Regions from separate parts of the Paenibacillus sp. FSL H8-0315 genome, predicted to be linked through region 1. Evidence: riboswitches for the same ligand, from Rfam matches in the RefSeq annotation. Region 1 holds a riboswitch; each other region holds the start of a gene.
What was found. Region 1 has a riboswitch for thiamine pyrophosphate ahead of thiC (phosphomethylpyrimidine synthase ThiC). Riboswitches for the same ligand answer to the same signal wherever they lie in the genome.
Positions count from the first base shown of each region.

Region 1 (8,198 bases):
CACGCTCCACTAGTCGGAACGGTTGCCGGATTCAGATTCCAGTAATGGATGCGGATCGCTGCATTCCAGCTTGCTGGTTTCTTAAAGTGAACGGTTAGCCCCGCTGAAGTAGGTGTAGGTGTTGGCGTCACTGTTGGCGTTGGTGTAGGAGTTACGGTAGGTGTTGGCGTTGGTGTAGGAGTTACGGTAGGTGTTGGCGTTGGTGTGGGTGTTATGGTAGGTGTTGGCGTTGGTGTGGGTGTTATGGTAGGTGTTGGCGTCACTGTTGGGGTAGGAGTTATCGTTGGTGTTGGTGTAGCTCCGGCCGAAAGGGTCACATAGTCGATATTAATATTCCCGCTATCATCCGAGTCATATTTATAAGCAAGCGTGTTATTTCCTGCCTGTAAGGAGAGTGTTTCTGTTTGGTCTGCCCATGTATCCCAGTTGGTCAGGTTGGCTAATGTTGTCTGTGTAACCTTTATTCCATTGACATAAATGGACACTTTTTTAGCACTGCCGGATGCATTAGCATAGTGAAGCGTGGCGTTATAGGACCCTGCTGCGGAAGCCTGGACGTTAAAAGTGGTGGCTGCTCCTGTAGTTGTATATCCATCAACAAAACCAGTGCCCGAATATCCGGTGTGATTCGTATTTACTTTTGCACCACCAGATAGGGATGCACTCTCTGATTCGTATTTTCCGGCGACCGGAATAACAACCGTCCAGTTCTTCCCGCCGTTATTGTCCCAACTATCCGTTGGAGCCGTGATGTGATAACAATAAATTAGGGTGGCGCCTTCCTGAACATTGAGGTTGGCGATGAACGTGGTTCCATTTTTGGTCATCACCGTGTCCGTAGAATTAGCCCAGTTATTCGTAGTCCAATGTAAGGTCACAGCTGCCGCTGTAGGATTGGTATAGGTGACTGTATGATCCGTATTGCTGGCCGATGCTCCACCCGATAAACCAAATAAACTAAAAATGAGTGAAAAAATAATTAACCACGAAATATAACGCCTGGATTGTTTGGATACCAAGTAAATAACCTCCTCATAATTTTAAGTGCAGCTTACGATTTTAAGCCCATCGTGATGTGCAAACGTTTGCAAAAATGAGAAAAAAAGAAATACTTAATAGTTTTAATCTCCTCCTTCAATGATTAATAAGGAAAAAACTCATTGTATGCGTTTACAAACGGTTCAATATCTGATGAATTTTCCTTGTTAAGATTATAGGCGCCAAACTTTTGCTGGTCAATGCATCTTTTAGGCTATAATTCAATCGTTTTCACTATAAGTTCCCTAAGATAGCAGGTAAATTGTTCAGGTTCTTAGCCAGCCAATTCATTTCTTTTGCAAAACGTTTTGGAGGTACACTATGTTTGTCCATCGCGGCATTAATCCACCACGGGCTTTCCATATACCACAACAACTGCAATGATTTTGTTAAATACCCCTGCTCCACCGTTCGTTCCTCACGATATCCGTCAATAAATGCTGAAGCTAGTGCTCCATCTAAATCTTCATCTAAAGCACATGACATCACTGCACGTGCAACATCAAGCTGCGGATAATCATATTTGAACCGATCAAAATCTAGAATTGCAGACAATTGACTATCTTGAAATAAAAGATTATCAACCCATAAATCACGATGTGCCCATCCAGCTTCAAGTCCTTCGAATATTTCCGGATCTATTTCTTCAGTCGCTCTCAGTTGTATCTCTAGGTCAGTGATGAGTGAAGTTTTGCCCATTTCCTTTGATTGTTGTAGGAGTACATTCCAATGTTCTAAACGTTCCTCAGGGCTTTGGGGAATAAATTGTGGGGTTCTTTTCAAACTAAGGGTCCCATCATTTAATAAACGATGCATTTTACCTGTGGCACGACCCAAATCAAACATTTGAAGGATGTTAATTTTACCCGGCTCTATGACACGCCCTTCACAATATTCCATAACCATAAACGTCTCTCCCATATCTGATTCCAGTAAAACTTTATGGTTATAAGCCAACAATTCGGGACATGGGAGTCCCTGTAGATACAATCTTTTCTGTTGAGAAAAGGCGAAGCTCAGTTCTTCTGGGTTATACAATTTATATCTTTTTTTGTTGTATTGTTTAAGTAGAAATGGTCCTGATTCCGTTGTGATTTTCCACTTAAGATTTAACCAGCCACGTTTTATTGGGGTAGCATGAAGGACTTTCAATCCAAAAAAATGATAGAAACTATTACTTAAATCCTCTAAAATGGCTTCCTCTGAACGCATCGCTTCCATTTCATCAACTCCTATCTATTCAAAGTATAAAAGAAGAAGCCGCCAATGACGACTTCTTTTAGATATTTCTTTTTAGCAGAAAAAGTTATCTATAAATGAGGCTCCCGCCTTGGAGAAACTCTTGCGCCTTCTCTTGCATTCCTGATTCAATTCTCGTCGTATTACGGATATTATGAGAGATCTTCATACTGCAAAATTTCGGCCCGCACATGGAACAAAAATGAGCTGTTTTAGCGCCTTCCGCAGGCAATGTCTCATCATGATATTCTAGCGCTCGCTCAGGATCTAACGATAAATGAAATTGATCACGCCAACGAAATTCAAAACGGGCTTTCGAAAGAGCATTATCCCGGTCTTGTGCTCCTTTATGCCCTTTCGCCAAATCTGCGGCATGAGCCGCTATTTTATAAGTAATGACCCCTACACGTACATCTTCCTTATTAGGCAGGCCAAGATGCTCCTTCGGAGTTACGTAACACAACATTGCTGTACCGAACCAACCAATCATCGCTGCACCTATAGCAGAGGTAATATGATCATAACCAGGCGCAATATCTGTAGTCAGTGGACCTAATGTATAAAAAGGGGCTTCGTTACAGGTTTCAATTTGCTTATCCATATTCTCTTTAATCAAGTGCATCGGCACATGTCCTGGACCCTCTACCATCACCTGTACATCATGACTCCAAGCTATAGCTGTTAATTCACCTAACGTCTCTAACTCGGCAAATTGTGCTTCATCATTCGCATCAGCAATCGAACCCGGACGTAATCCATCGCCTAGGGAAAAAGAAACATCGTACAGCTTCATGATTTCACATATCTCTTCAAAATGTGTATATAAAAAGTTCTCTTGATGATGCGCAAGACACCATGCCGCCATAATGGAACCACCTCTTGAAACAATGCCAGTCATACGTTGTGCCGTCAACGGGATATAACGAAGCAGAACCCCCGCATGAATGGTAAAATAATCAACCCCTTGCTCCGCTTGCTCAATGAGCGTATCACGGTACACTTCCCACGTTAAATCTTCCGCTTTCCCATTCACTTTTTCCAACGCTTGATAGATAGGCACCGTGCCAATAGGAACAGGAGAATTACGGATGATCCACTCGCGTGTCGTATGGATGTTTTTACCTGTGGAGAGATCCATTATATTATCTGCACCCCAGCGGGTGGCCCATCTCATCTTCTCTACCTCTTCCTCTATGGATGAGGATACTGCGGAATTTCCTATATTGGCATTGATCTTCACTAAAAAATTGCGTCCAATAATCATCGGTTCACTCTCTGGATGATTGATATTCGATGGGATGATGGCGCGGCCGCGGGCTACTTCATCTCTTACAAATTCCGGTGCCACATTCTCACGAATCGCAACGTATTCCATTTCCGAACTAATAATCCCTTTGCGTGCATAATGCATTTGAGAGACATTACGCCCCTTTTTCGCTCGCAAAGGTTTTCTATGGAGCGCTGGAAACACTTCCGCCACAGCTTTTCCCGTTGCATTCCCGTTATCTTCAGGCTTCACGGTTCTTCCTTCGTACGCTTCCGCATCCCCTCGTTCCTCAATCCAGCTTAGACGATTGGGCTCTAACCCCTGACGAATATCAGTATGAATATTAGCATCCGTGTAAGCCCCGCTTGTGTCATAGACATGAATTGGGGCATTCTCCTCTTCGCCGTCTATACCCGCAGTTGGACTAAGTGAGATCTCCCGCATAGGCACCTGTATATCAGGCCGTGAACCCTTTACATACACTTTTTGACTTGCTGGAAAAGCTGATAGATTGATTGGATCGTTGTTCAATTCGCTTGTCATCTCAATTCCTCCTATAAGGTGATTTGATCAAGCGGAGACGGTCTACTCCCCACACATAGAAAAGGCCACATCTGTATAAGATGCGGCCTTAGAGTAGACAAATAGAAATAGAGCTCCATTTCCTCCGCTGGCATTATCCAGATCAGGTTTGACGGTCGATAGTTATAACTATCCTCTCAGCCTGGTCCCACCAAGCTCCCGTGACTATATAATTGCTACTTCAAAGTATAACCGAAAAGAGAGAATTATCCAAATCTACTCAAATGTGAGATCAATGTATACGTTAGTTTAACACCAGTACCCCAAATCCTTCCAGAAGCACCTCACCCGACAATGTTGTGCCGCTCAGTAAATCTGTTTTGGTCTCATGAAGATGGATCGTGACAGGAGTCTCACTATAATTAAGCAAAAAAGCATAACTGGAAGAAGCTCCGGTACGGACTTGCAGTTCTACCTCTTCTGGGAGCTCCAGCCAATCTGCTGGCGATTGTAGATCAATTAAATTTATGATCTCAGCCGCTGCCTGTTCATTAAATACGGCTCCGTAATACCAAACCTCACCCTTGCCGCGACGATTTCTAGATACCGCCGGTTTTCCTGCATAATAATCAGAGGCGTAAACCGCCATCACTTCAACCGAAGCTTCCTCTATTTTGAGAATATCATTAAAGTCATCTGCTCCCGTAACGACTTCGGCCGCGCCTGACCAGCTAATTGTTGTTGGCTGACGACTGCCCTTAACCATTGTGAATTCTTCAACTGTGATCCCGCATAGATCCTTAGCAGCACCTGGGAAAGGACGCATATTACATTGACCGCGCTCATCCTTATAGCCGGTTCTACAGCCGAAGATCAGTTTGCCGCCTTGCTGAACATATTCATCCAGCAGTGCTGCTGTCTCATCTGTCATAATCGCTGGGTGAGGATAGATAAGCACGTCGTACCTTGCAAGCTCCTCCAGCGTTGTTTTTTTGCGTAAATAGAGTACGTCATTCGGGATATGCTTCTGCTGAAGCGCCTTGTACCACTCCTTATTGCTCTTCCACATAAACGGGCCATGCCAAACATCGTATTCTCCATCCCACTCATTGTCATAATCACGAACAATAGCAATGTTAGCCTGATTACGAGTACCGACAAACGCATGACCTGCTGCTGCCAGCTCCTGACCGATCTGCCCCGCTTCCCGCACTCTCCGGTTAGGCTGATTATGATAGTCATTGATTCCATGCCAATAAATTTCATTGCCCATCGTAGCTGTCCGCCAGCGGAAATATAACACCATATCTGCTCCATGAGCGATCGACTGATAAGTCCATAACCGCATCTGCCCGGGCTTTGGAGAAGGCATATCCATCCGGTTCACCCAGCCACCCGGGCCCGACTGCTGCTCCATAATGCAGAAATTCGGGGATATCGAACGAACAACAGATAACGACAGTCCCCAGCCTCTATCATTCAGCGGATTCCGCTCATTCGGGTCATAAAAAATAGTAGAGAACTGAGGATAGGAATCATAGCTGAAGAAATCCAACAGTTCATCCGTCATTTCATGGCTATCGAGATGCCCGAACAGACCGTTCGTGGTTACCCACTGCTTAGGGGCAAGTTTACGGATGATATCCGCTTGGTTTTTGGCAAAAGAAATTGTATTGTCCGAAATAAACCGTTTTTCATCCAATGCCTGATGAGGATTGGGTTGCTTCGGTACTGGAGTCGGACGTGGAAGATAGACCTGAGACCAGTCACTATAGCTTTGATTCCAAAAAACAGCTCCCCAAGCCTCGTTCAAATGCTCAAGTGTAACATATTTCTGCTGTAGCCATTCCCGGAAAGCCTTATGGTCACTCTCCGAATAAAATTCACTGATCTCACAGTTGAGCTCATTATCAATTTGCCAGCCAACTACACCCGGATGATTGCCGTAATGTTCAGCCATTTGTTCTGCAATACGTGCACACAGTTCCCGGTATTTAGGACTGCTGTAATTATAATGACGGCGCATGCCATGCTGAAGTGTAACACCTTCGTAGGTTACATTTAAAACTTCGGGATACTTATCAGTCAACCAAGCTGGAGGCGTGGCCGTCGGAGTACCAAGTACAACCTGAAGACCATATTTATGTGCTAGATCAATCGCCCGATCAAAGAGCCCGAACTGAAACTGCCCTTCTGCCGGTTCAAAAATAGACCAAGCAAACTCCCCCATCCGAATGATCGTAAAGCCGAGTTCACGCATCCGGCGATAATCGTCCTCCCACATGTTTTCTGGCCAGTGCTCCGGATAATAACAGACGCCAAGCTCGAATTTTTCAGTTGCGACAGGTTTCTTCATCATTACCTCCAAAGTATTAAAAATATGCTTTCAATATTATATAATTCTATTGTAGTATCAATGTTAAGAGGTCTTATATAACAAAATATTGCTATCATATAACAATCTTGCGTTCATTGCCTTAATCCAACTTGCGCTCTGTTGCGCTACAGAAATGGGTGCTGCCAAACATGAAGAAACAATGGTATTTGCCGACACCGGCTTTTTCAAAATATGTCTGTTATCCTGAATTTTTGGGACATTACACTCACTTTCCACAACATACAGAGAGAAGAAGCGAAGGGTTTCTGGGGAGTTATAACCTGCATTTGATCTTTGGTGGGGAGGGTTATGTATTCCATGAGGGCGAACGTATTCCGATGAGTAGAGGACGAGGTTTTCTGTACCCCAAAGGGGCTTATCAGCAATACGGCTCTGACCCAGGCGAGCCTTGGGATGTCCGCTGGGTTCATTTTAACACTGAAATTGTCCTTCCCTTATTAGAAGAAGTGGACCAGTCTCGTGCATACCTGTTCACTTTTGATTTGGATGCTAAGCTGGACGAGCTATTCGAGGAAATGTACCTACTGAGTGCTTCCTACGTGACCCGTAGCGAGCCAAGACTATCTGCTCTGCTGTATGAGCTTCTAGTAAACTTGCTGCAGAACTCCGAGCCGCTTCACGGCTCAGTACCGCACGAGGTTAGGCAGTCCATCCGCAGTGCTGCAGATATCATTCATGTCGAATGTGCCAGCCCTTGGTCTCTTGAATCGATGGCAAGATTGACCGGTTACAGCAGCTATCATTTTCTAAGGCTGTTCCGGGTGGTTATGGGTAAAACTCCAAACCGTTATTTAACCGATTGTCGGCTGGCTAAAGCCAAGCTTTTACTGGTTTCCACAGGACTCTCCATTGCTCAGGTTGCGACTCAGTCCGGTTTTGCCCAGTCCAGCTATTTCATTAAAGTGTTCAGAAGGTTTGAAGGCATGTCTCCTGTGAAGTACCGGCAGGCTTTTGGGGCGTAGAGGATCTTCCTTCAGTCCGTAGAGATTCAATCTTAGTCTCTTGGATTTATCACCCTTAAAGATCATCCTTAAGAGAAATTTCACTCTCAATATCTAAACTTATTGTTTCGGAATGAAGCTCCCCTTCATTATCATTCCATGTAATAGATAAAGTGGTGTTTTTATAATTTTGTCTATTTTTATTTAATTCGTCATATAAATATGGACCAGTTATAGACCCGATATCAGTGTTACTTAATATTGAAATGGGTCCATCCGTTGACCTAGCTTCATTTACAAGAACTGTTTCATCCTTATTATTATTGTTTTTTTCATTGACTTCATACTTATAATAGCTACTATTCACTAAAGCGCTTGGGTCTCCCTTGAACACTAACTTCCCATGTCCCCGTAAAATTTTGCTAGATGAAATTATTATTTTGTAATCTAAAACATCCCATGTATCCCCTGTACCCTTAAGCGTATATACTTGAACACCAGTGTTTAAATTTGTTTCGACCTCTTTATTGAAATATAAATAACTCCATATCGCATTCGAAATAATAACCACCGCTACAAGCACTAGGATTAGTTTTTTCATATCTGCTCCTTTATAAATACTCCCCAACCATTATTTATATCTTAAATTCCACTCCTTAGACCATTTCGGGAAAGCTTCTCTGGTCAATTCTTCGAGTGTTTTTCCATCAATGGTGTAAACCCAGCCCATATGTAATTCATCGAAATCAGGAAAACTATAGCCTCCTATCACTTCATCGTCTGCTTCTAGCAG
Region 1 covers NZ_JBBOTA010000001.1:2,578,635-2,586,832, forward strand. Annotated here, with positions in the region: gene MHB56_RS11095 (alpha-amylase family glycosyl hydrolase) at 1-1,019, opposite strand, end outside; gene MHB56_RS11100 (phosphotransferase) at 1,273-2,259, opposite strand; gene thiC (phosphomethylpyrimidine synthase ThiC) at 2,345-4,087, opposite strand; TPP riboswitch at 4,190-4,299, opposite strand; gene MHB56_RS11110 (beta-galactosidase) at 4,371-6,422, opposite strand; gene MHB56_RS11115 (helix-turn-helix transcriptional regulator) at 6,593-7,426, shown strand; gene MHB56_RS11120 (hypothetical protein) at 7,482-8,006, opposite strand; gene MHB56_RS11125 (hypothetical protein) at 8,037-8,198, opposite strand, start outside.

Region 2 (8,198 bases), 2.9 Mb from region 1:
GAAGTTTAGCTAATACAAGCTATACCGATACCGTTCTAGGAGGAGAATCCTTGGCAATCAAACGTTATAAAATTACAGTTGTAGGTGCCGGTTTTACTGGGGCTACTACAGCTCTTATGCTTGCTCAAAAGGAGCTTGGTGACGTTGTGCTGCTTGATATCCCACAAATGGAGAACACAACCAAGGGGAAGGCACTAGATATGCTGGAAGCAGGTCCTGTACAGAAATTTGACAGTCAAATTACAGGAACCTCAAGCTATGAAGATGCTGCGGATTCAGATATTGTAATCATCACTGCAGGGATTGCCCGTAAACCTGGAATGAGTCGCGATGATCTCGTGAACACCAATGCAGGTATTGTGAAGTCGGTATGCGAGAACATAAAACGTGTAGCACCAGATTCCATCGTAATCATTCTGAGTAATCCAGTTGACGCTATGACCTATGCGGCATTTAATGCGCTGGGTTTTCCGAAGAGTCGCGTAATTGGACAATCCGGAGTGCTGGATACAGCCCGTTATAACACGTTTATTGCACAAGAGCTGAAGGTATCTGTTGAAGATGTACGTGGTTTCGTATTAGGCGGACACGGCGATGATATGGTACCACTCGTAAGGTATTCCAGTGTCGGCGGCATTCCAATTGATACATTGATATCTGCAGAGCGTATTGATGAGATTGTGCAACGTACACGTGTAGGTGGCGGAGAGATTGTTAACCTCTTAGGAAATGGTAGTGCTTATTATGCACCAGCGGCTTCTTTAGTTCAGATGGCGGAAGCTATCTTGAAGGACAAAAAACGGATCATTCCGGTTATCGCTTTGCTCGAAGGAGAATATGGCTACGATAACCTGTTCATGGGTGTTCCGGCGTTACTTGGTGCCAATGGTATCGAGAAGATTTTTGAACTGGAGCTTACAGCTGAGGAAAAAGCGGCTTTAGATAAGTCTGCTGAATCCGTGCGTAGCGTAACAGCTGTGCTAACTGTATAGATTGTGACAGAGGTATGAAGAAACCCCCATTTTGTTCACTTAAAATGGGGGTTTCCTTTTCTTCTCAAGCAATAATGGGTATAATTAAATGTAACTATTATCACAGTTAAAATGGAGGAGATATGTTATGAATTGGAACGTGTTGTTTTTCTTACATATGATCGGAACCTTGGCACTTGGCTTCTACCTTGTGCTACCCTTCATCCTAGGACGTGCAGAGAAACTGTCGTCTGGGGCTAAAGAAGGAACGTTAAGTGCAGTAACCGGATTTAATCGTTTTGCGCAGTATGGATTGGTGATCCAACTCCTTACAGGCGGTTATATGATGACCAAAGGTGATTATTCAGTAGCGTGGATGATTATTGTTGTTGTGTTATTGCTAGCGATGTTTGCACTTGGCGGTATTATGAGCAAGCCTTTGCGTCTTGCAGCAGCTGGAATACGTGAGAACCGCGACGTTAGCGCAGAGACTGGAAAATTGCGCACACTTAGTGCACTGCTTACGGTGTCATTGCTACTAATGGTATTCTTCATGGTGTTTAACGACATAGTTTAATCTATAGCGAATTATACCCGCCTCCGTAATGGAGAGCGGGTTTTTCGTATGTTCCGGTATTTATCTTCATAAAACGTTAATCCCTGATAGGATTCGTATAAGATTTCGGCCGGTAATTTAACGGAGAAACACCCGTCCATCGTTTGAATTGTCGGCTGAAGTGGCTCTGGGAAGCAAACCCGAGTTGTTCAGAAATCATCTGTATTTTTAAATCGGTATGAAGCAGCAAATGTTTTGACTTCTTTAATCTTAGATTAGTTATGTACTGCCTAGGAGATATCTTATATACCTTTGTAAACAACTTATGGCACTGCACCCGACTTAAGCAAAGCTGCTCAGCAATCAAATTAACCGTGAGCTCCGGCAAATGAATATTGGCTGCAATATATTTTTCGATCTGATGAGCAGTTTCCACCTCGTACAAAGAGTTTGCTTGTCGCGCTGCGTTGGAATTCTCCGAATTCGAGAGCTGTACATCAATGAGTTCAGTCAAAATCATCAGGATGATCGCTTGCAAACGAAGCCTTTCTTTTACAAGGATCATTTCTTCAATTTCCTCGGGAAATCCAGTGGAGGCCGTCGTGGCGAGAATATTGTTCTTAATAAATTCATCCAAATGTTCCAGTTGGTGATTTAATCCCGAATGCTGCATTTGCTGGTTATTCCATTTCTGTACAGCTTGAGACTGAAACCAATCACGAAACTTTAAATCGTCAATATCGAAATGAAAGGAGAGGTAGATATAGTTGCTCAGGCCAGAATTAACTACATAATGACGTAAGCCAGGCGGAATAATTAACCAATCTCCTTTACCAAAGGCAATGGAACTTCCTTCTACATATTGATGGGAGTTGCCGTCGTAGCAATACAATAGTTCGAAGATTTTGTGATGATGATCAGGGTATGTCCACCCAGGTTCTGCTACACGATAATGAACACCGATCAGCTGCAGTGTACTTATAATGTTCGGAAAGCTGACTTTGTAAGCGATAGGAGTTCTCCTCCTTAGGATCAATAGGGATGTTCTTAATTATATCAAGGATACCTATATATATGACCGTGTTGCAGTGTGAGCCGTTGATCATTCCATGGTTTTCGTTACAAAAGGTCAAAAAAAAGAATGAAATCATCATTTGAATCATTTTAGAGAACAGGGATAATGGAGGGACCTAGGGAAGTATTTCGAGAAACGGAAGGAAGTGTAATGAAGTGGGAAAGTTGTGTAGGAATATACTAATCTTATCTTCTTTACTAATGGCTTCATTGACTCTTACTCACGGTACAACAGAGGCAGCCTTTATAAAAGATGGGGCAGAGAGGCAACCTCCAACCCAAATTGCAAGCGTATACAAGTTCAATTTTACAAACCAAGTTAAAACAGGATATCAATCCGTTAGGTATGATCCTAATCGCGGTGCACAATTGTATGACTCATCTTTAGGTTATGGTTTTGTTCAAGAGACCAACGCTTTACCCGCCAGAGAAGTGCACACCGACTCAATTACATCCGATGGAACAGGTTTTTTCATCACAGAACCTATTTTTTTTGCTGAACCTAAATCTGAGAAAGATAATTATAACAACTACGGAATGGCGTTTCGAATGGATGCTCCCCCTGGAACCTACAACGTATATGTAAAAACGACTTCTGACGCAGAGGATGGGATCGTGTCAGTATCCGGAATGCAGACCAGCCGCTTGTTGAAAAGTGGACATTGGGACGCTGCAAAGCTTGTACCCGTCAAGCATACGGCTGTAGCCAAAGGGAAAGAGTGGACTTATACGTATGTAAACGGCCGTGACCATATAGATATTGAGATCGAACCGAACAAAGTGAACACAGCTGTGGGGATTGAGGAGATCATACTGGAACCGATTTTGCCTCAGCATAGAGCAGTTGGAGCTCTTCCGAATTTATTTATACTTGGAGATTCTACGGTCAAGTCCTACACCTTCGACGAAGCACCAATGAGTGGTTGGGGCCAGATTATTGGCAGTATGTTTAATCAACATAAATTGAGTGTAACTAACTATTCCATGGGGGGACGCTCGTTTAAAAATGCCTATACAGAAGGTCGACTGAACGACATTTTACTGAATGGCAGCATTGGGGATTATGTGTTTATTCAATTCGGACACAATGATGAGAGCGCAGATGAGTTCAGACGTTACGGCAGAGGTTCGACAGAAGCAATGTATGAAAATTACCTTAAAGCAGTCTATCTCCCTGCGATTCAAGCCCGGGGTATGATACCAGTACTGGTAACCCCAATGTCCAGAATTAAAGGGAATGCAAGTCCGGGATATATCTATGAAAATTCTTTTAAATCAAGAAAGTTTGTAGATATTCTTAAACGGGTCGCAGATGAATCTGGAGTTACACTTATTGACCTTAACTCGGAAAGTCTGAAATATTATAACGAGATCGGTGTAGAAGCAATAACATCCCTCTTCATGTCAATTGAAGCCGGAGAAACGCCAGGCAAAACAAATGACGGAAGTTACGCTAACGGGCATCCTTCAAAGAAAGTCGATGGGACTCATTTTAAAGAAGCGCTCTCCAAACAATTTTCGCGGATGATTGTTACGGAGCTTGTAGAGAAAGGTGCTACTGGCGATTCTACTGCTGCCTCCATTACTGCTTACCTTAAAGGGAACGTTAAGCATGCGGCACTAACAGGGAACTGGGGTAAGATTTTTCCGGAAATAACGAATGATACGACGACTGGGGAAGCTGCTTATTACCGTAATCAAATTGAGAAATTAATCCAGCTGGGAGTAATGGGCAAAGACCGTCAAGGAAATTTTAATCCGGATACGGTGATGACAGTTGCTGAATTCACACGCAGTATTTCTAAGTTAATGAAAGTGGAAAGATCAGATCTTGCCTATTATCCGAAAGGTAAGCTGTCACGTGAAACGATGGGTGCTATTCTCTATGACGTTTACCAAATAAAGTTTGCTAATAAACCTAAGTACATGACTGATTATAACGGCATAGCAGTAGTGCCAGGAGATCCTGGCTATGATTCGAATCTGGAGCCAGGAGCTAGAGGTGCGATGTACTATCCTCTTGTATCCTGGACGCAGCTTGTTGATACAGCGGACATTTCTCCTTATTTAATTTCAAAAGTGAAAAGTGCATATGAATTAGGACTCATTAGATCTGAAGTGGGGATTGCCAGAGGCGAAATGGTCAATGGGACAGAACTAGAACCTAAAGCTATAGTGACCCGGGAGAAAGCGGCCAAAGCTCTGTACTTTATGTGGGTGCTGGAACATGAAGTGAATGCAGAAAATCATGTTTCTTCTCTAAAATAGTCAGGGTGAACAATTCAAGGCACAGCAGCGATGCTGTGTCTATTTGTATGCAGTGAATTCCTCTCCACTTACAGCAGTGTATCTCTCACGGTTGTTTATTTGTACTTTCATTGTGGTAAGTAAGATTCGTAAAGCGATTTAAGAAAATGATAAACCCAGCGTATAAACGTGTATAGTTGTGCCATCCTAAGACGATCAGTTAACTATCAATTTGCTTAACGAGAGGAGATAGGGAAGATGTCAGGCAACAATAAACAAGCTACAAAAACCTTACCCCCACAGGAGCAGCATCATCAGCCAGGGATTGAGAGTGAAATGACGCCGCTGCCCAAATACGAGCCGGCAAATTATAAAGCAGCAGGTAAACTACAAGACAAGGCGGCGTTAATTACCGGTGGAGACAGCGGAATTGGGCGTGCAGTTGCTGTGCTTTTTGCTAAAGAAGGCGCTGATGTGGTCATTTCATATCTTAATGAACACTCAGATGCAGAGGAAACTAAACGTCAGGTTGAGCAGGAAGGCCGCAAATGTATCCTAATTCCAGGTGATATCGGTGACGAGAAATTCTGTAAAGATCTTATTAAACAGACGGTGGAGGGCTTAGGAAAGCTTGATATTCTCATCAATAACGCGGCAGAGCAACATCCGCAAGCTAAGATCGAGGATATTACTTCCGAGCAGCTAGAGCGTACTTTCCGTACGAATATATTTGCGATGTTCTATTTAACAAAAGCAGCTATGCCTCATTTAAAAGCAGGATCTACAATTATAAATACAACTTCAATTACCGCTTATCGCGGAAGCCCGCAGCTGCTGGACTATTCATCAACTAAAGGAGCTATTCTTAGCTTCACACGATCCTTGTCCACGAATCTGGCAGAGAAGGGCATACGGGTAAACGGTGTTGCACCAGGTCCAATCTGGACACCGCTGATTCCCTCTACCTTTGATGCAAAACAGGTTAGCGAGTTTGGAGGTACACAGCCTATGAAACGGCCTGGACAACCAGAAGAGCTGGCACCAGCCTATGTATATCTGGCCTCTGACGATTCCAGTTATGTGACTGGACAGGTTATTCATGTAAATGGTGGCGAGGTAGTAAACGGTTAGATCAGTACAGCTAATGTGAATAAATGGGTGTATTTCAATAAAAAAATATGTTACTATAAACCACGTTAGCATTTTAAAATTGTATATTTATGTCACTAGGGGTGCCGATTGGCTGAGACGGAATGGATTTCCGGACCCTTTGAACCTGATCTGGTTAAGACCAGCGTAGGGAAGTGGAGAACGAATTTCTGTTGTCGGGCTATTTGTAGTGCCGTCTATATACAGATTCTGACTGCCTTCCTTACGGGGGGCAGTTTTTTTGTTTTTTACTGACCTACAGGGAAGTGAGAGAGGAGATCGTGATGTTGCAAGCTGAGATCCATCTAATATCAGACGGCAAGCTACAACTGAGACATTTTGTTGAACTAGCTGTCACGGTGCAGACATGGGTCGATTATATTCACCTGAGAGATAAGCAATGTCCTGCATGCGAACTGCTCGCTGCGGCACAGCAGCTGTTGGCTGCCGGTATGCCCGCTACCAAACTGATAATCAACGACCGGATAGATGTAGCATTGGCAGCTGGTGCCGCGGGGGTTCAGTTGGCTTGGCACAGTCTGAGTCCGGTTACAGCCCGGCGAATTGCACCTCAGCTTCGGCTGGGGAGATCGGTTCATTCTCCGGAAGAAGCGGCGAATGCCTCAGAGCAGGGAGCTGATTATTGCTTGTTTGGTCATGTATTTCCCTCGGATAGCAAGTTAGGGCTGCCCGCACGTGGGTTAGAGCTGCTTGCAGAAACGGTGAAGACCAGCTCTATTCCTGTAATTGCGATTGGCGGAATTAGCCCCGCTAATGCGGCGCAGATCATCAGGAAAGGTGCGGCAGGAGTTGCTGTGATGTCCGGTATTTGCGGAGCGGATGATCCTTATGAGGCCGCCAAAGCTATTCATAAGGCGGTTCATTCATAGCCTGGAGGTAACAGCATGGGCGAAGGGGGTGATTCAGAATGAAGCTGTTGATTAACGGGAAATCCGCAGAGTGTTCTGGTGGTATTCAAACTATAGCTGATTTGATCAGTCTTCCTGAGTGGTCGGGTCGTCTGATGATCATTGAGCTGAATGGAGAAATTGTCAGTAAGGAGAATTATGAAAGTACTGCTCTGAGCGAGGATGATCGTTTGGAACTGGTGCACTTTGTTGGTGGGGGTTGAGATGGAGCGGTATAGAATTTTGAGAAATTTATACGAACCAAAGGGAGGTAATTTCATGCATGACCCGTTACATATTGGCGGCATCGAATTAACCAGTAGATTATTTATCGGAACCGGAAAATATAGCCGGAATACGTTGATCCCCGAAGTGATCGCAAGCTCTGGTTCTCAGGTGATTACTGTAGCGCTTCGCCGAGTGGACCCGCAAGGTGGAGCAGAAAATATCATGAACCACATTCCCGGCCACATGACTCTTCTGCCTAATACCTCAGGAGCGCGTACAGCGGAAGAGGCAGTCCGTATTGCAAGATTAGCAAGAGCTGCGGGACTGGGGAACTGGGTCAAGATCGAAGTGATCAATGATCAGAAATACCTGCTTCCAGATAATCTGGAGACCATACGAGCTACAGAGATTTTAGCAGCGGAGGGTTTTGTAGTATTGCCATATATGAGTCCGGACCTTTCGGCTGCTTTACGTCTGAGAGATGCCGGTGCTGCTGCTGTGATGCCGCTTGGTGCGCCGATCGGGACGAATCGCGGCCTGCGCACTAAGGAGCTTGTGCGTATTCTTATTGAAGAAGTGAATTTGCCGATTATTGTAGACGCCGGGATTGGCAAGCCCTCGGAAGCGGCGGAAGCAATGGAGATGGGGGCCGCTGCTGTTCTGCTTAATACGGCTATTGCAACGGCACGTAATCCGCTCGTCATGGCGGAAGCGTTCCGCGAGGCGATATCCGCTGGCCGCAAAGCTTATTTGGCAGGACTCGGTCCTGTAGAAGAAGTTGCTTTTGCTTCGTCACCGTTGACTGGATTTTTGAACTGAATTTGATAGGTCACGAAAGGAGGGAAGATTAGCATGAGCTTTTTTGACACACTGGCCCGCTTGGAGCAGTATCCTTATGAGCAACTGTGGAAGGAGTTCCGGGAGGATGACGTTAAGCGGGCGCTTGGAAAAGACAAGCTGAACGAAAATGATTTGCTGGCATTGCTCTCTCCGGCAGCAACGCCGCTGCTAGAGGAGATGGCGTTGGCTGCACAGCGACTGACCCGTGCACATTTTGGTTATTCG
Region 2 covers NZ_JBBOTA010000001.1:5,471,227-5,479,424, forward strand. Annotated here, with positions in the region: gene mdh (malate dehydrogenase) at 51-992, shown strand; gene MHB56_RS23660 (hypothetical protein) at 1,120-1,548, shown strand; gene MHB56_RS23665 (AraC family transcriptional regulator) at 1,625-2,563, opposite strand; gene MHB56_RS23670 (GDSL-type esterase/lipase family protein) at 2,758-4,869, shown strand; gene MHB56_RS23675 (SDR family oxidoreductase) at 5,107-5,979, shown strand; TPP riboswitch at 6,067-6,168, shown strand; gene MHB56_RS23680 (thiamine phosphate synthase) at 6,282-6,887, shown strand; gene thiS (sulfur carrier protein ThiS) at 6,926-7,129, shown strand; gene MHB56_RS23690 (thiazole synthase) at 7,185-7,952, shown strand; gene thiH (2-iminoacetate synthase ThiH) at 7,986-8,198, shown strand, end outside.
Region 2: linked by a shared signal. The riboswitch ahead of MHB56_RS23680 (thiamine phosphate synthase) and the one ahead of thiC (phosphomethylpyrimidine synthase ThiC) in region 1 are both predicted to bind thiamine pyrophosphate.

Region 3 (8,198 bases), 3.6 Mb from region 1:
CATTTGAATAATCTACACACGAAAAAGCAGCTCCGGATGATTCCCGAGCTGCTTTTTCATATATATTGTCTTTCTACTCTTCTTCACCATTCAGTCTATTCAGAAATTGCAGAGCCCGGGGATTCTTCGGATGCTCCAGCACTTCTTGCGGCGTTCCTTGCTCTAAGATATGACCGCCATCCATCAAAATGATCCGGTCCGCTACATCGGCGGCAAATTTCATCTCGTGGGTCACAATCACCATAGTCATACCTTCTGCTGCTAATTGTTTGATGACCTTAAGCACTTCCCCTACCAGCTCGGGGTCGAGCGCCGAAGTGGGCTCATCAAACAACAGCACTTCTGGATCTACTGCCATAGCCCGGGCGATGGCCACTCTCTGCTGCTGTCCTCCTGACAGCTGATGTGGATAGTTATCAGCTTTATCAGCCAAACCCACCTTAGCCAGCAGTTGAAGGCCCCGCTTACGCGCTTCTTCCTTGGTTCGTTTCAAGACAGTTACCTGTCCCTCCATCACATTGCCTAGCGCAGTCATATGCGGAAATAAATTATACGATTGAAAGACCATCCCTGTTTTCTGCCGAAGAGCTAATACGGAATTCTGAGGAATTTTCTTATGATCTGTAAAATTGATGGTGATATCCCCGAGTGACAGGCTGCCTTGATCCGGGATTTCCAACAGATTAAAACAGCGCAGCAGTGTAGTTTTTCCGGAGCCGGATGGCCCAATAATGACAAGTACCTTTCCATGCTCCATTTTCAGATCAATACCCTTTAACACTTGGAGTGCGCCGAAGGATTTATGCAAATTAATGATTTCAATCACAAGTATCTCTCCTTTAGGTCGCAGAGTAACGATCGAGTCGTTTCTCCAAGTAATTTTGCAGCGCCGACAGCACAGAACAGAACACTAAATAAAACAATCCTGCTTCGGAGTATACCAGCAGAGGCTCATAAGTGGTAGAGGCTACCTGCTGAGCAGTTCTAAACATCTCCGTATAGGTGATGATCGCTGCAAGCGATGTATCTTTGACCAAGCTAATAAAAGAATTGGATAACGGCGGTACAGAAACGCGTGCAGCTTGTGGCAGAATTACGCGGCGCAGAGCCTGCCCACGAGTCATCCCGACTGAGAAGGCAGCTTCCCACTGGCCTTTATGTATCGACAGGATAGCAGCGCGTACGATTTCCGATGAGTAAGCCCCTACGCTAAGGGTAAATCCAATGGTGGCGGCAATGAAAGGGTCGAGTACAATACCAACAGCCGGCAAACCATAAAATATAATAAATAGCTGCACTAACAACGGGGTTCCCCGAATGACCCATACATAAAAACGGGCGATTAGCTTCGGAATTACCCACGGTGAAAGACGTGCCAACGCGGTTAGGATCGCCAAAATCAATCCAAGCACAAAGGAAAGTAGCGCCAACGGAATGGTAAAAGCCACCCCGGCTTTAAGCAGGGGTAGCAGTGTATCTAAGAAAATTTGTATTTTGCGGTCATCCATTATTCAGACATCCTTTTTAGCTTCTAGGCTTAATTAGCCTTGCTAGCCTTGTATTATTTTGAAACGTCAGCTCCAAAGTATTTCTCGGAAATTTTCAAGTACGTTCCATCACTTTTCATCTCTTTAATCGCATCACTGACCGCATTCACCAGCTCATCATTGCCTTTCAGGAATACCGCGGCACTTTGTGAGCCTTCAGGAATCTCATCAACCACTTTAATTTTTGCATCTGGTTTTTGTTTTTTCAGATCCAGATAAGACAAGCCATCATTCACAGTTGCATCAATACGTCCCGAAGTCAGCAGGTCCATCGCTTGATTGAAACCGTCCGTAGCTACGATTTCAGCACCGTTCTCACGAGCGATGTCGGATAAGTTACTGGTCAGGGATTGTCCGGCTTTTTTACCCTTTAGATCAGCAAAGGTCTTAATATCCTCATTGTTTTCGCTCACGATCAATACTGCCTTGGATACAATATAGGGTTCAGAGAAATCATATTTCACTTTGCGATCTTCGTTAATGGAAACTTCATTAAAAATGACATCAAACCGTTTCGCATCCATCCCAGCAAAAATACCATCCCACTGAGTTTCAAAAAATTCAGCTTCAACACCTAAACGTTTGGCTACTTCTTCGGCAATTTCCACGTCAAAACCCGTCAATTTCCCCGCAGTGTCATGATAAGTAAAAGGTGCATAAGTCCCTTCTGTACCTATCCGCAATTTGCCGCTGGCCTTCACAGCCTCCAAACTGTTTTGCGCTGAAGATGCTGCTCCACCATTCGTTCCAGCTGTTGGTTCAGCAGCCGTATTGGTATTCGAATTATTGCCGCAAGCCGCTACAAGGACCACGGTTAACGCCAATATAATAGTTAAACTCCATTTTTTCATTATTAAATCCCCTCTCTCTATCCGGTTTTTTTCCGGTAAATTGAATAGTACACTGCCATCACATGATCGTCAATACTTTTTTCCGATTATGTACATCGGAATTGTAATATTAACTAGATTTCTACTTATATCTTACCCAATCTTGGATTAATCCTTCACTTCTTTCTCTCTTTACTTCTCAGAAAGATATGGTATATTTATAAACAAATTAATATGGACCTGTTATTTCACTAGGGGAGTCGGCCGACTGAGACGGAGCTTCAAGCTCCGGACCCTTGGAACCTGATCTGGATCATACCAGCGGAGGGAAGTGGAGCAGAATTTTCATCAAGCATGTTAAGTGTTATTATGCAGAATGAACTTTTTGACCCATTCATTTCCTCTGGAAATGGATGGGTCTTTATTTGTTTAGGCGCTCCACAAAAATATTAGGAGGTTAGATCATCACGACCATTTTATCTATTCAAGGCCTAACCTACTCTTTTCCGGAAACTGAACAACCCCCTGTATTCGCAAAACTATCCATGGATATCAGGCAAGGGGAATTCGTCTCCGTAGTAGGTGCTAGCGGATGCGGGAAAAGCACATTTTTCAAAACGGTTGCCGGTTTACTCGAACCTACTCATGGAAAAATAAAACTCCCTACGCTCCCCTCAACCGCTAGTCGTTTAGGTCAGATCGCTTATATGCCTCAGCAGGATTTATTGCTGCCTTGGAGAACAGTGCTCGACAACTGCCTTTTGCCCTGGGAGATCATGCCCAGATTTAGTAAACAGGAAACAATCATTCAGATTCGGGAAATGTTGGCCCGCTTCGGCTTAACAGATGTAGAGAAGGCTTATCCCCATGAACTTTCGGGAGGAATGAAACAGCGAGTCGCATTTCTGCGCACCTTAGTGGCTGGAGGCGGAAGTGGCCTTATGCTGCTGGATGAGCCCTTTGGCGCTCTCGATGCCATGACCAAACGTGAGATACACCGTTGGCTGTTGGAGTTATGGGGTGAACTGAATCAGACGATTATGCTCATCACTCATGATCTGGAAGAAGCACTATTGCTCAGTGATCGAATTTATTTATTATCTGGCGGTGCGCACAGCGAATTACAGGAGATCATTGTCGATCTACCAAAACCAAGACATTATAAGATGAACTATGAACCCCGGTTTATAGCACTACGGGCAGAGTTGGAGCGAAGATTGCATGCAACCTATACCTTTTAAAAAACATCTAGACAACTATGGTCCCTTCCTTCTTCTGGTACTGCTCATTCTTGTAATCTGGGAGTCAGCTGTTCGCCTTCACTTGATTCCAGCCTTTATTCTCCCTGCACCTTCATCTATTGGCATCGCATTGATCGAGCACAGGCAATTATTATTTGGACAGCATTTATTAGCGACGTTGCAGGAGATACTGGTAGGTTTTGTCCTTTCTGTGATTTTTGGTGTATTGCTGGGTATTGGAATGTTCCTGTTTCGCCCCGTAGAAAAGGCCATCTATCCCTTCCTTATCATTAGCCAGACGGTCCCATTAATTGCGCTATCGCCCATTTTTATTATGTGGTTCGGATATTCGCTGTGGAGCAAAGTGGCTGTGGTGTTTTTGACGGCTTTTTTTCCAGTTGTAGTGAGTACATATGATGGACTTCGTACAAGTGGCCAGACTTACAAGGACTTATTATTAACATTTGGTGCAAACCGCTGGCAGCTGCTTGTCAAAACCCAAATTCCACTGGCGTTGCCTGCTTTTTTCTCTGGCTTAAAGCTGTCCATTGTATACTGCGTCATCGGAGCTACTATCGGGGAATGGCTCGGCGGCAGTAAAGGACTCGGTTACTTCAGCCGCAGAATGGCCGGAAATATGCAGAGCGATGAAATGTTCGCGGCTGTATTTCTGCTGTCCGCGCTTGGTGTTGTGCTTTTTCTGGCGATAGCTTTACTCGAACAATTATTTTTAAAGAAAAGAGGATCTAACCAATGAATCATTTAAAATCCCCACAACGAGGACTTATTTCTGTATTTCTAGTATGCACACTTTTGCTCTTAAGCAGCTGCGGGAAGGCAGACAAGCTAAATAACAACTCCCAAACCGGTTCCTCCAATACCGATAATAAGCAGTCACACAAGCTGACGATTATGCTTGATTGGTATCCCAATGCCGTTCATTCCTTTCTATACGCTGCGCAACAGCAAGGATTTTTCCAAGAGGAAGGTTTGGATGTCGAGATCAAAATGCCTGCGGACAGCAATGACGCCCTAAAGCTTGTAGCAGCAAATCAAATTGATCTAGCGCTCAGTTATCAGCCTCAGGTGCTTATGGCACGCGGAGAGAAAATCCCTGTACGTTCGATTGCAGCAATCGTGCGGCATCCACTGAATCATCTGATGGTTCCTCAAGCAGGCAGTATTCATAGTCCCAAAGAGCTCGTGGGAAAACAAATCGGCTATTCCTCCATTCCGCTCTATGAAGCGATGATTCGGACAATGATCCAGAGTGATGGAGGCGATCCTTCATCCGCCAAGCTGATTGATGTAGGTTTTGACCTTATCCCTGCGATCTCTACAGGACAAGTGGACGCAATAATGGGCGGATTCATCAACCATGAACAACTGATCCTTGAAAAAGAGGGACATCCGGTCACCTCGCTTAATCCAACGGATTACGGAGTACCTGACTATTATGAGCTTGTGCTGGTGGCCAGCGAACAAGGATTGCAAAATTCTGAAGCCTACTTTAAAAAATTTCTAAATGCCATAACAAAAGGACAGGAATTTGTGGAGCAGAATCCTGAACAAGCCCTGGATTTACTGATTGCACATGAAGATGCAACTTCACCGCTCGACAAGGAGATTGAGAAAAAAAGTCTTGAAATTCTACTGCCGCTGATGAATGCAGGCGATCAAACTTTTGGTTATCAAGACCCGACATCTTGGGAAAAGGTTCAGCAGTGGTTATCCACCAACGATCTTCTACCAGAAGATATTAAAGCACAAGAAGCTTTTATCAATCTGTAACGTTTAGTTGGTTATTCATTCAAGCTTGAGGAGGAATTATGATGAGTTACTTAGCCAAAGTACGGGAATCCAACCCCTTGATCCACAACATCACTAATATTGTAGTAGCCAATTTCTCAGCCAACGGTCTGTTGGCGCTGGGTGCCTCTCCCTTTATGGCGGATGCCCACGAAGAAGTGATCGACATCGCCGCTATGTCGTCTGCTGTAGTTCTAAATATAGGCACACTCAATGACTACGCCATTCAATCTATGTTGCTCGCTGGTAAATCCGCTAATAAACACGGGGTTCCCCTAGTGCTTGACCCGGTAGGTGCAGGCGCAACTTCTTATCGGACCGCTGTCACTCAAAAGCTAGTGAATGAGATGCAAATCACCGCACTGCGGGGGAATGTAGCTGAAGTCGCTAATGTCATTGGAGAGAGTTGGTCCATTAAAGGGGTGGATGCTGGCGAAGGTGAAGGCGATGTAGTCCTTTTGGCTGAAGCTGCTGCGAGGAAGTTAAGCTGTGTGGTCATCATAACTGGAAAAGACGATGTGATCACGAATGGAAAAAACACTTATATTGCCAGCAACGGTCACCCTATTCTCACGAAAGTTACAGGAACTGGCTGCTTGCTCAGCGCTGTTGTGGGTGCATTTCTCGCGGTAAGTGGAGGTGCCTCGTTGGAGGCCGCAGTGGAAGCCCTCTCCTTCTATGGAGTAGCCGCTGAAATCGCCGCTGAATTAACAACTGGTCAAGGGCCGGGAAGCTTTCAGGTTGAGTTTCTAAATCAACTGACATGGGTCACGCCAGAAGTCTTCCTAGAAAGATCTAGTATCAAACAGCTCAGTTAATGACCCTCAAAGGAGTGAAATCGATGATTATATCCAAAGCTCTAACCATTGCCGGCTCCGATAGCGGCGGTGGTGCTGGCATTCAGGCCGATCTAAAAACCTTTCAGGAGCTTTCTGTCTATGGCATGTCCATCCTTACAGCTGTGACAGCGCAGAATACGCTGGGTGTCCAAGGGGTTTATCCAGTGACTCTGGAAGCTATAAATCAGCAGCTTGATTCTATAGGACTTGACCTGCAACCAGATGCCGTAAAGACCGGGATGTTATTTAACAGCGACATCATCCGCATTGTGGCAGATAAAATTAAGTATTACGGCTGGTCTAATCTTGTAATTGATCCTGTGATGGTCGCTAAAGGAGGGTCCACACTGCTGCTGCAGGAGGCGGTTCAATCCTTAATCAGCCATCTGCTGCCCTTAGCATTGGTGACGACACCCAATATTCCCGAAGCCGAAATGATCACAAAGATGACGATCTCCACCATAGAAGAACGCAAAAAAGCAGCCAAAATCATTCATGGCATGGGCTCCAAATATGTAGTACTAAAAGGGGGACATGATACCTCGACCACAGCCGTAACCGATCTTCTATATGATGGTCACGAATATACCTTATTGGAGAGTAGCCGGATTCAGACCAGACATACGCATGGTACAGGCTGCACCTATTCAGCAGCGGTCACCGCCGAGCTAGCCAAAGGCAAATCCGTAGCTGAGGCCATTCAAACTGCCAAAGCATTTATACAAGCGGCGATTGAGGACGAGCTGGGCATAGGGGCTGGGCATGGACCAACCAATCATTTTGCTTATCAGAACAGACTGCGAGGGATAAACAGTGCAACGAATGAACAGTGATCATCTGCGAGATCTATTAAAAGTCTATTTCATTATGGGCAGCGTAAATTGCCGTAAAGCTCCTGTTAAGGTGCTGCAGGAAGCGGTTGCTGGAGGCATAACCATGTTTCAATTCCGTGAAAAGGGTACCGGATCCTTAAGCGATAAGGCACGACTTAATCTTGGCAGACGACTTCAAAAGATCTGTCATGCCAATGGCGTGCCCTTTATCGTGAATGACGACATTGATTTAGCGATCGCGCTTGATGCGGACGGAATTCATGTAGGACAGGAGGATACACCTGCATTGGCGATCCGCCAGCTACTTGGAGAGAATAAAATCATTGGTGTATCCGCTCACTCCTTCGCTGAAGCTCAGCAGGCGATTGCCGATGGAGCCGACTATCTGGGCGTGGGTCCCATTTATCCTACGTCATCCAAGGAGGATGCCAAAGCTGTTCAAGGCACTGCGATGATTGAAGAACTAAGAAATAAAGGCATTACCATCCCTTTGGTTGGCATTGGGGGAATCACGCTGCAAAATGTTGCACCAGTATTAACAGCTGGTGCGGATGGGATTTCTGTTATCTCAGCGATTGCCGGAGCTGAAGATATTACCACAACTGCCAGAGGCTTTGTTGACAAAGTCAGTTTAAGCGGGACATAAGCTCATACAGCTCTTCACTGCTTAAATGCCGCCATTGTCCCAGTTCCAAGCCGTCTAATGTAATATTCATAATTCTTATGCGCTCCAGCTTTAGTACTCTATATCCTAACTCCTTGCACATTCTGCGTATTTGCAGATTAAGACCTTGAGTTAGGATAATTCTAAACTGACATTCTGTGATCCGATAGACCTCACAAGGTTTCGTTGTGACTCCAAGAATGTTCACGCCGCTAGACATCGCCTGTAAGAATTCTGACGTAACCGGTTTGTCTACATGAACTACATATTCTTTTTCATGCCCATTCTCGGAACGCATCATTTTATTTACAATCTCTCCATCGTTGGTTAACAAAATGAGGCCTTCCGAGTTTTTGTCTAATCTGCCAATCGCAAAGATCCTTGAAGGATACCCTACAAAATCAATAATGTTCCCAGCCACATGTGGGGCTGCTG
Region 3 covers NZ_JBBOTA010000001.1:6,156,549-6,164,746, reverse strand. Annotated here, with positions in the region: gene MHB56_RS26785 (amino acid ABC transporter ATP-binding protein) at 74-826, opposite strand; gene MHB56_RS26780 (amino acid ABC transporter permease) at 840-1,508, opposite strand; gene MHB56_RS26775 (amino acid ABC transporter substrate-binding protein) at 1,562-2,398, opposite strand; TPP riboswitch at 2,621-2,724, shown strand; gene MHB56_RS26770 (ABC transporter ATP-binding protein) at 2,923-3,618, shown strand; gene MHB56_RS26765 (ABC transporter permease) at 3,599-4,375, shown strand; gene MHB56_RS26760 (ABC transporter substrate-binding protein) at 4,372-5,409, shown strand; gene thiM (hydroxyethylthiazole kinase) at 5,451-6,245, shown strand; gene thiD (bifunctional hydroxymethylpyrimidine kinase/phosphomethylpyrimidine kinase) at 6,269-7,099, shown strand; gene thiE (thiamine phosphate synthase) at 7,089-7,745, shown strand; gene MHB56_RS26740 (pseudouridine synthase) at 7,726-8,198, opposite strand, start outside.
Region 3: linked by a shared signal. The riboswitch ahead of MHB56_RS26770 (ABC transporter ATP-binding protein) and the one ahead of thiC (phosphomethylpyrimidine synthase ThiC) in region 1 are both predicted to bind thiamine pyrophosphate.

Region 4 (8,198 bases), 1.2 Mb from region 1:
CCGTTTGGGCCCAGAAAACCATAAATCTCTCCCTTACGGATATTTAAATTCAAATTTTCTACCGCAGCCCGGCCACGATATTTTTTCAATAAATCCTTAGTTTTAATCACTGTTTCTTCCATGTTCTTCACCTCGGTATACAGCATAACGTCCCAAGGTTAAGAACAAGGAAGTGCCAAGTTTAAGTTTTGTTTAAATTTCACGACGCGGATCAAAGATTACAATAGAAGTGCCTTTGCCTGTGCTCTCCACAACCCATTCCAGCTCCATATGCTTCATCAAAAGATCGACGATAGACAATCCCAAACCTGCCCCCTTGTAATCGGATGGACTCTGAATGCCTCGACCATGATCCGCAATAATTATGGCACGTTGTTCATTACGTTGCTCCGTTGAGATCCCGACATAATGCCCGCTGCTGGCATGTCGTACAATGTTTTGATACAAATTATCGAGAATACGGCGGAACCAGACCTCATCCACCCTCCAGAATAGCGGTTCGGCTTCCAGGTTAATATCAATATCGAAGCCCTCTTTTTCCCATACGGGGTACCAAGCAGCCGCACTTTCCCGTAACAAGCGTAAAACATCTTTACGTTCCAGCTTTAAGGTTACCCGTCCACTATTGAGCAGATTGTAAGATAAAAGATTCTCGATCAGGACGCTAAGATCCGCAATACGCTCATCCATAAGCTGTAAGGACTGCTTACCTTTTGAGGTCAGATCCTCTTTGGTCATAACATGGATATGGCTGCGAATGACGGTTAGGGGTGTGCGTAAATCGTGAGATAAATTCGAGACTAGACGCTTACGCAACTCTTCCTCTTCTATTTCCCTGCGTCGGCTTTCATCCAGTTTAGTTACCATCGTATTAAAAGCTTCCTCCAAGCGACCGATCTCGTCCAGTTTTCCTGTCACTATAGACTTAGGCATTCTATCCGGGCCTGTGATCGTCATCGCGGTTTGCAGTTGCAGCAGCCGTTTGCGAATTTTTCTAAAGAACATCCATGAAACCAGAGCGAACCCTCCAAAAAGGGTAAATAACACAAAGTTATACCAAGCCCAAGCCCCTAATCCCCCATAAGCCCCTTTGTTCAGCAGCTTGCTTGGAATTTGCATCACCATAAATCCCTTGTCTGCCTCCACTTTGTCCCCCACGAAAGCAACGATGGCTAAAGGATCACGATTCGTACTTTCTTTCATAAATGAAATAGCCTCAGCCGCAGTCCACTGATCAGGAACTTCAGGGTAAATCTTATCCTTATCCCCTTCTTCAGGCGTGAGAATCAACTGGGTTTTTCCCTGCCCGTCTACCCAAAACATAGTAGCCTCAGTGTATTTTCGACTCAATTCATGCAGCCGCTGATTTATGGCTTCCGAAGAAGCATTTTCTAAGTGAAGTGCCTCTTTATGCCACATAGTCTCCAGCGGTGCAATATTCGAATACAGGGATGTATCTACAGGCGGGGCACCTTTGGTCACTTCGTTAAGAATATTGTAGCCAACAAAAGACAACGGAAGGACCACAGGGATAAATAGCAGTGCAGATACGATAATTAGCAAATACCCTGATAACAAAGAGGAATTACGTTTCTTGCGAATGCGCTCTAATCCTCTCATGCTCTTACCCGGTAGCCGATCCCACGGACAGTTTCGATAATTTCCGGATTACCCGGATCAAGCTCCAGCTTTTCACGCAAATAACGAATATGTACCATTAGAGTTTTATCTCCTTCGATATAAGCCTCACCCCACACGGCCTCGTAGATCTGCTCCTTCGTCATAATTTGGTTAAGATGACGCAGCAAATAGGAAAAAATCTGAAATTGCTTACCTGTAAGCATGATTTCTTCCTGAGTCTGAGCATTCATCACGCGGTTATCCCCTTCATATACGACTAGATGTTTAAGTGTGAGTGAATCCTGAACCGATGCCCCATTCCTTCGGAGCAGCACTTCGATTCGAGCGGCCAATTCATCCGGATGAAAGGGCTTGGTCAAATAATCATCTGCGAACTCCAAACCTTGCAGCTTATCATCAATCGAGGTCCGGGCGGAGAGCATCAAAATGGGCAGCTTAGGGTAAGAACGTTTCAAACGTTGCCCGATCGTAAACCCGTCCAGACCTGGTAGCATAACATCGAGAATAGCCAGTTGGCAGGCGCCGGCTTCTTCCATCGCTCCTTCGCCGCTCCGTAACCAGCGGACACTATATCCTCTTTCGCTTAAATCAGCAGACACTACACTGCCAATTTCACGATCATCTTCAATATATAACAGAGTAACGCTCATGTAGCTTTAGCTCCTCCCCGATATGAATACCTAAAAAGTTGAAGTCATTATAACACATCAAACAGCCCTCCTACCCCATATGGGATAGGAGGGCTGTTTGATCAATTCAACGCTAAAGCTTACGGCTGCCATACTCCATGCTCTTTATTGCTGCCTACATACTCAATACGTGTTGGAGTAAGCTCCAGAATTACATAATTAGGATCATCAGGTCCTGTAAACCATGGCTCCAGCTCTTTATTCCATACCTTGGAGCGCAAGCCTTCATCCTTAGAGACGGTAGCAGTTGCTTCAATCTCCAGCACATCTTTGCTTCCGCCTGCCTCATAGCCAAGCAGTACAAAAGCATTCGGATTATCGGATAACTCCTCCACTTTATGAGTTTTGCGATTTGTAGCCAAATAAATCTTCAAACCCTCATGGAAAATGGCCATATAACGTACTTTCGGCTTATTTCCTTCTTCGATCGTACCAAAGGAACCGAACTTGTTGTCATCCAATGCTTTAATAATGAGTTGCTCCAGTTGTTTGTTATCCATTACGTAAATCTCTCCCTTCAAGCATGTAAACAAAAGTTTATATATCCAAGCTCACCGTTTGGATTTATCATAACAATGGTGCTTATTATAATGTACCCTTCAGGTTCACATTGAATCCGACCTTACTTCATAAACTACTTCAAGATAAGGAGCTTACTTCGTGAAAAAACTGATTTGGATCGGCTGTCTTTCCTACTTCGTTATCGGTCTGGCACATGTTGTGCTGGGATCTATTCTGCCCGTTCTACTGCAACATTATGATCAAAATTATAGTGCTGGCGGTGAATTAATCTTTAGTCAATTCGCTGGTTTTTTAGCAGGCGTGTTGGTCTCTCCCCTGCTTAATCGCCGCTTCGGTAAACGTGGAGGCATCCTCATTGCCACCAGTCTTCTACTAGTTGCAGAAATTGCCTACGCCTTTCTACCGCCTTGGGGCTGGATGTATGTTATCGCTGTTGCCGCAGGTTTTGGTTTCGGGATGATCGAAGCGGTTATCGGCACCATTATTATTGGTGCTGTAACCGAAGGAACTGCTATTGCAATGAGCCGGCTTGAAGTGCTATTCGGGATAGGCGCACTCGTGATGCCGCTTATCGCCAGTCCACTCATTGCTGCCGGAGCGTGGAGATTGGCCTTTCTAATCGTCGCTGCCTTCTCCTTAATTTCTCTTATCCTCTGGACAAGAGGGCACTTCGGTAATCTACAACGAATGCTGGATGAACGTGCCTCTGTCCAAGGAGCAGACAATTCGCAATCCTCAAGCTCACGTTCTAACAAAAAATTTCCGTATAAAGGTAAGCAATGGATTCTGTTAGGGATCTTCATCGTTTTCTTTTTTCTTTATGTAGGCACAGAGATGAGTTTAGTCAACTTTATGCCGGCTATCTTTATTGCCAAGCTAGGGATGACGGAGTCTGCCGCAGCACTGACAGTCACTTTCTTTTGGCTGGCGATGTCTACAGGAAGATTGTTTGCGGGTGTAATTGCCGAAAAAATATCTTACCGCGTGTACATTCTCAGCAGCTGTTTACTAACCTTGTTACTGCTGACACTCTTTCCGTTCACTGACAATCGAATGGCTGCTTTCATTGTAATTCTGCTGCTGGGGCTGTTTATGTCCGGTATTTTCTCCATTGCTTTAGTCTTCTCCAGCAAAATGCTGCCTGGCACCGAAGAGTCAACACCCAGCATTATGATTGCTTCCGGAGGTGTTGGCGGTGCTTTGCTACCTCTGTTTATGGGCTGGTCTATGGACCATTTAGAAGTGGCACAAACAGCCGGATTACTCGCCGCTTTTGCCGCCTTCTTGTTTCTGCTAAGCATTGCCGCATGGAGGTTCCAGTCCATGCAAGCGGTGAAAGGAAAGAGTTCCCGTATTTAGAACAGTATCAACGTTATCCTTTTAGGGTAATGTGATCTATAAGCATATTCTGAGCACAAGGATGGACGATGAATGAATGAGTCTTCAACTGAGCCTTTGTTACATACTGCGCTCATGCAGTTTATATTTCCCTTTTCTATAAAAAAGGGCGATTCTAAGCAGCTTATCCAGCAATTACAGAACGACGGCTTCACACGTTTTTTTCTGGATAATAAAGAGCTTGAAGCTGCCTATTACGGAGATGGCTACTGTGTTTCCCATGAACGAATGGAGCGCACCTATTTACCGTTTGCTGCACATGTCCTTTTTCCACGCAGGAAGGATGCCGACTCGTTTCGCCGTTTTTCCAGAGTAAATAATCTCGACTGCATTCTGGAGATTCCGCAGCAATCTATATTTTTCAAAATTCTCTCGACGGATATATTCATATGTCCTTTTCAGCTTGGATTCGTGACGATACGTGTCCAGCTGGAGGGGGATTCAATTCCCTTTAGTATTGCCCTAGAATTCGCGGATCGTTTCCGTGCGCTAGAGAATACCTTCATACAGGATGATTACACTTATATTCATTGCGGGGAACAGACCTATGAGATGGTAGAGGATTTTGTCTTCCGAAATTTGGTGGATGGACTGGAGCCATATCTGGATCAATCGGATATCAATGGGGCTTATTTCGAGACCCTTCCTTTTTTCGTAGATGAAAGAATGCAGGTGCAAGCTTTTTATGGCTTTCAGAATGAAGAAAGCTCTGATGAGATTAGTGTAAATCTGCGCTATCGTGCTTCACAGCTTGATGGAATTGATCTAAACGGAAAGCCCTATGCCAGTGCCAGCGATCCTGCGTATATTGCAAACTATTGTCATGAGCATTCCTATAATCGCTGGGGTCCAGACACATATTATATGATGAATGAGCAAACCTTTTGCTGCATGACCCGCGCTGAACAGGAGATTGCTGTTAGTCTAGCCAACCAGATGTACGGGCAATATTATTACGGATTTTTACTCAATATTTTCCACAAAATCGTTCTGCTAAAGCTCGCCAATATGCACTCCCGACTTCGGATTAATCATGATTATGAGGAAATAGACAATCTAATCTACTCCATTAATAAGTTCTCGGCAAAGTTCTACTTCTTGGAGTTGATTTCCCAGTCGCAGGGCCGGGAGATATTTCTTCAGCTGCGTAAAGTATACGGAAACGACGCTTTGTTCGAGGAAGTGAAAGAAACCTTAAATGACCTGTTTCAGTATCAGGATAAGTTTCAATCCAAGCGACGGGATAATCTGCTGATGATTCTTACTGTATTTACGGTAGTAAGCGGGATTTACGGCATGAATCAGGTCATTGACGATCTGGATGGAAAGATTCAATGGAGTAAAATGATTGGTTATTCTCCCTTTGAATTTCTTGCCCTCTTCGTGATCATGAGCGGGATTCTGATCAGCGTTGTCCTCACGCTAGGGGCGCTGGTTAGTGAGCTTAAACGGCGTCACCGCAAGAAATATAAAGATCTAGACTAGCAAAAAAGAAACTACTGGATTGGAAAAATTCAGGAGTGCACTACTAGACATTCCGAGTACAGCCGTCTATAATACACCGTATGCGAGAAATATAAGATATAAAGTATGGGTACAAAACTTATACTTACTTATATTGCACATAGAAATACCCGTTAACTTCATAGAACCAGGGGTGCTGGAATTGGCCGGCTGAGATTGTATCCCACAAGATACTGACCCTTATACCTGATCTGGATAATGCCAGCGTAGGAATCGCCAATTGGTTCTGGTCCCTGTGACCTTAACTAACCTTGCGCCAAGCCAGCGTCCCGATCACTCGGGGCGCTTTTTTTGTAAGATCACTAAAAGATGTAGAAAAACGTACATACTACACTTTACGGTTCATGTTGTGAAGACGGGATTCTTGTAACCTTAAAGGAGAGAAGAAGACATGCACCTCAAAAAAGCACTTACGTTGTGCCTCACCTGTGTACTCATTCTTGCCATTGCCGGATGCGGAAGCAACAATGGGAATACAGCCGGAAACAAAGCAAATGCTACTGATCCAACTGCTGCGGCTGGGACGGATGCTCCAAAAGAGCTCACCAAAGTTAAAGTCGCACTCGACTGGACACCGAACACGAATCATACCGGTCTATACGTAGCTAAGGATCTTGGTTACTACGCTGAAGAAGGTTTGGACGTCGAGATCGTTCAGCCAGGCGCAGCGGGTTCTGATACTATGGTTACTTCTGGCGAAGCCGCATTTGGCATCAGCGCCCAAGAAGGATTAACACTAGCCCGTCTACAAGGCGTACCCCTTGTCTCGATAGCAGCTATTATTCAGCATAATACGTCGGGATTCGCTGCTCCAGTAGATCGCAATATTAAATCACCAAAGGATTTTGAAGGTAAAACCTACGGAGGCTGGGGCTCACCGGCCGAAGAAGCAGCCATGAAAGCTATCATGGATCCTGAAGGTGGCGATGTAAAAAAGGTGAAGCTGATCAGTATCGGTGAAGCTGATTATTTTACCGCCGTCAAACGTGACATTGATTTCGCCTGGATTTTCTACGCTTGGACTGGTGTTGAGGCTGAGTTGCGTGGCGAGCCATTGGATATGCTGTACTTAAAGGATTATGCGCCACAGCTCGATTATTACACGCCTGTGCTGACGACGAGTGAGAAGCAAATTGCAGATCATCCTGATCTGGTGAAGGCCTTCATGAAAGCCACATCAAAAGGTTATCAATATGCCATTGATCATCCGGAAGAGGCTGCCGGTATGTTATCGAAGGCCGTTCCTGACCTGGACGCCGACCTTGTCCTAGCTAGCCAAAAATGGCTTAGCCCAAAATACAAGGACGATGCTGCCCGCTGGGGCGAGCAAAAAACCGAGGTCTGGCAGAATTATGGCGACTGGATGTACGATCTGAAGTTGCTGGATAAACCGCTGGATGCTGCTAGTGCATTCAGTAATGATTTTTTACCGGCGGAGTAAACAACAATTGTAATGAATTACTTCGTTATCAAAGTTGGCTTTTTGAACTTACCTTATAAAATGAGAGGATTGATTATTGTGGCTAACACCCTACTAAGCATTCAAGTAATTCCAAAAACTCCGAACAATGAGGATTCCATCCCATACGTAGATAAAGCGATTGAGGTCATTCAGAAATCCGGTGTTAAACATCAAGTGAATCCGCTGGAAACCACAATGGAAGGTGAGCTTAGCGAGCTGCTGGAGGTTGTGCGTCAGATGCAGGAGGCGTTGATCGAAGCAGGCAGTCCAAGCGTAATTTCGCAGATCAAAATCGCTCATAATCCTAACGGAATCAGCATGGATAAATTGACGGAGAAATATCGGCCGTGAGATCGACCTGGAAGCTAATATGGCCGCCCCTTGTGGCGGTCGTCTTCTTTTTAACCGTATGGCAGCTATCTGTATCTGTATTTCATATTGAATCCTGGATTCTGCCGAGTCCTGCTGATATTGCTCGTGAATCCACCAGTAACGCTTCTGGTCTTTGGGCTCATACGATGGCTACGCTGCGGCTCACTTTAATTGGTTTTCCCATTGGTACGGGGGTAGGCCTGATCGTTGCTTTGCTTTTGCATCTTTTGCCTTGGGCTAGACGGGCTTTTTATCCACTTATTATTCTGAGTCAAAATGTTCCCTCCATCGCGCTCGGACCCCTGCTCATTATCTGGTTCGGCTTTGGTCTTTTGCCCAAAATCGTGCTGATTACACTAGTATGTTTCTTCCCGGTAGCTGTCGCTGCGATGGGCGGTCTGGCCCAAAGTGATCAGGTCATGATGAATTATATGAAAATGGCTGGCGCAAGCAAGTGGCAAATTTTCACCAAGCTGGAGCTGCCCTCTTCTATCCCGGCACTATTTTCCGGCGTAAAAATATCTGCTACTTATGCGGTTATGGGCGCCGTGGTCGCTGAATGGATTGGCGCGGATAAAGGTATTGGCTAT
Region 4 covers NZ_JBBOTA010000001.1:3,806,337-3,814,534, reverse strand. Annotated here, with positions in the region: gene MHB56_RS16625 (ABC transporter ATP-binding protein) at 1-122, opposite strand, end outside; gene MHB56_RS16620 (HAMP domain-containing sensor histidine kinase) at 193-1,620, opposite strand; gene MHB56_RS16615 (response regulator transcription factor) at 1,617-2,291, opposite strand; gene MHB56_RS16610 (pyridoxamine 5'-phosphate oxidase family protein) at 2,411-2,830, opposite strand; gene MHB56_RS16605 (MFS transporter) at 2,991-4,211, shown strand; gene MHB56_RS16600 (hypothetical protein) at 4,284-5,735, shown strand; TPP riboswitch at 5,894-6,004, shown strand; gene MHB56_RS16595 (ABC transporter substrate-binding protein) at 6,166-7,215, shown strand; gene MHB56_RS16590 (thiamine-binding protein) at 7,294-7,587, shown strand; gene MHB56_RS16585 (ABC transporter permease) at 7,584-8,198, shown strand, end outside.
Region 4: linked by a shared signal. The riboswitch ahead of MHB56_RS16595 (ABC transporter substrate-binding protein) and the one ahead of thiC (phosphomethylpyrimidine synthase ThiC) in region 1 are both predicted to bind thiamine pyrophosphate.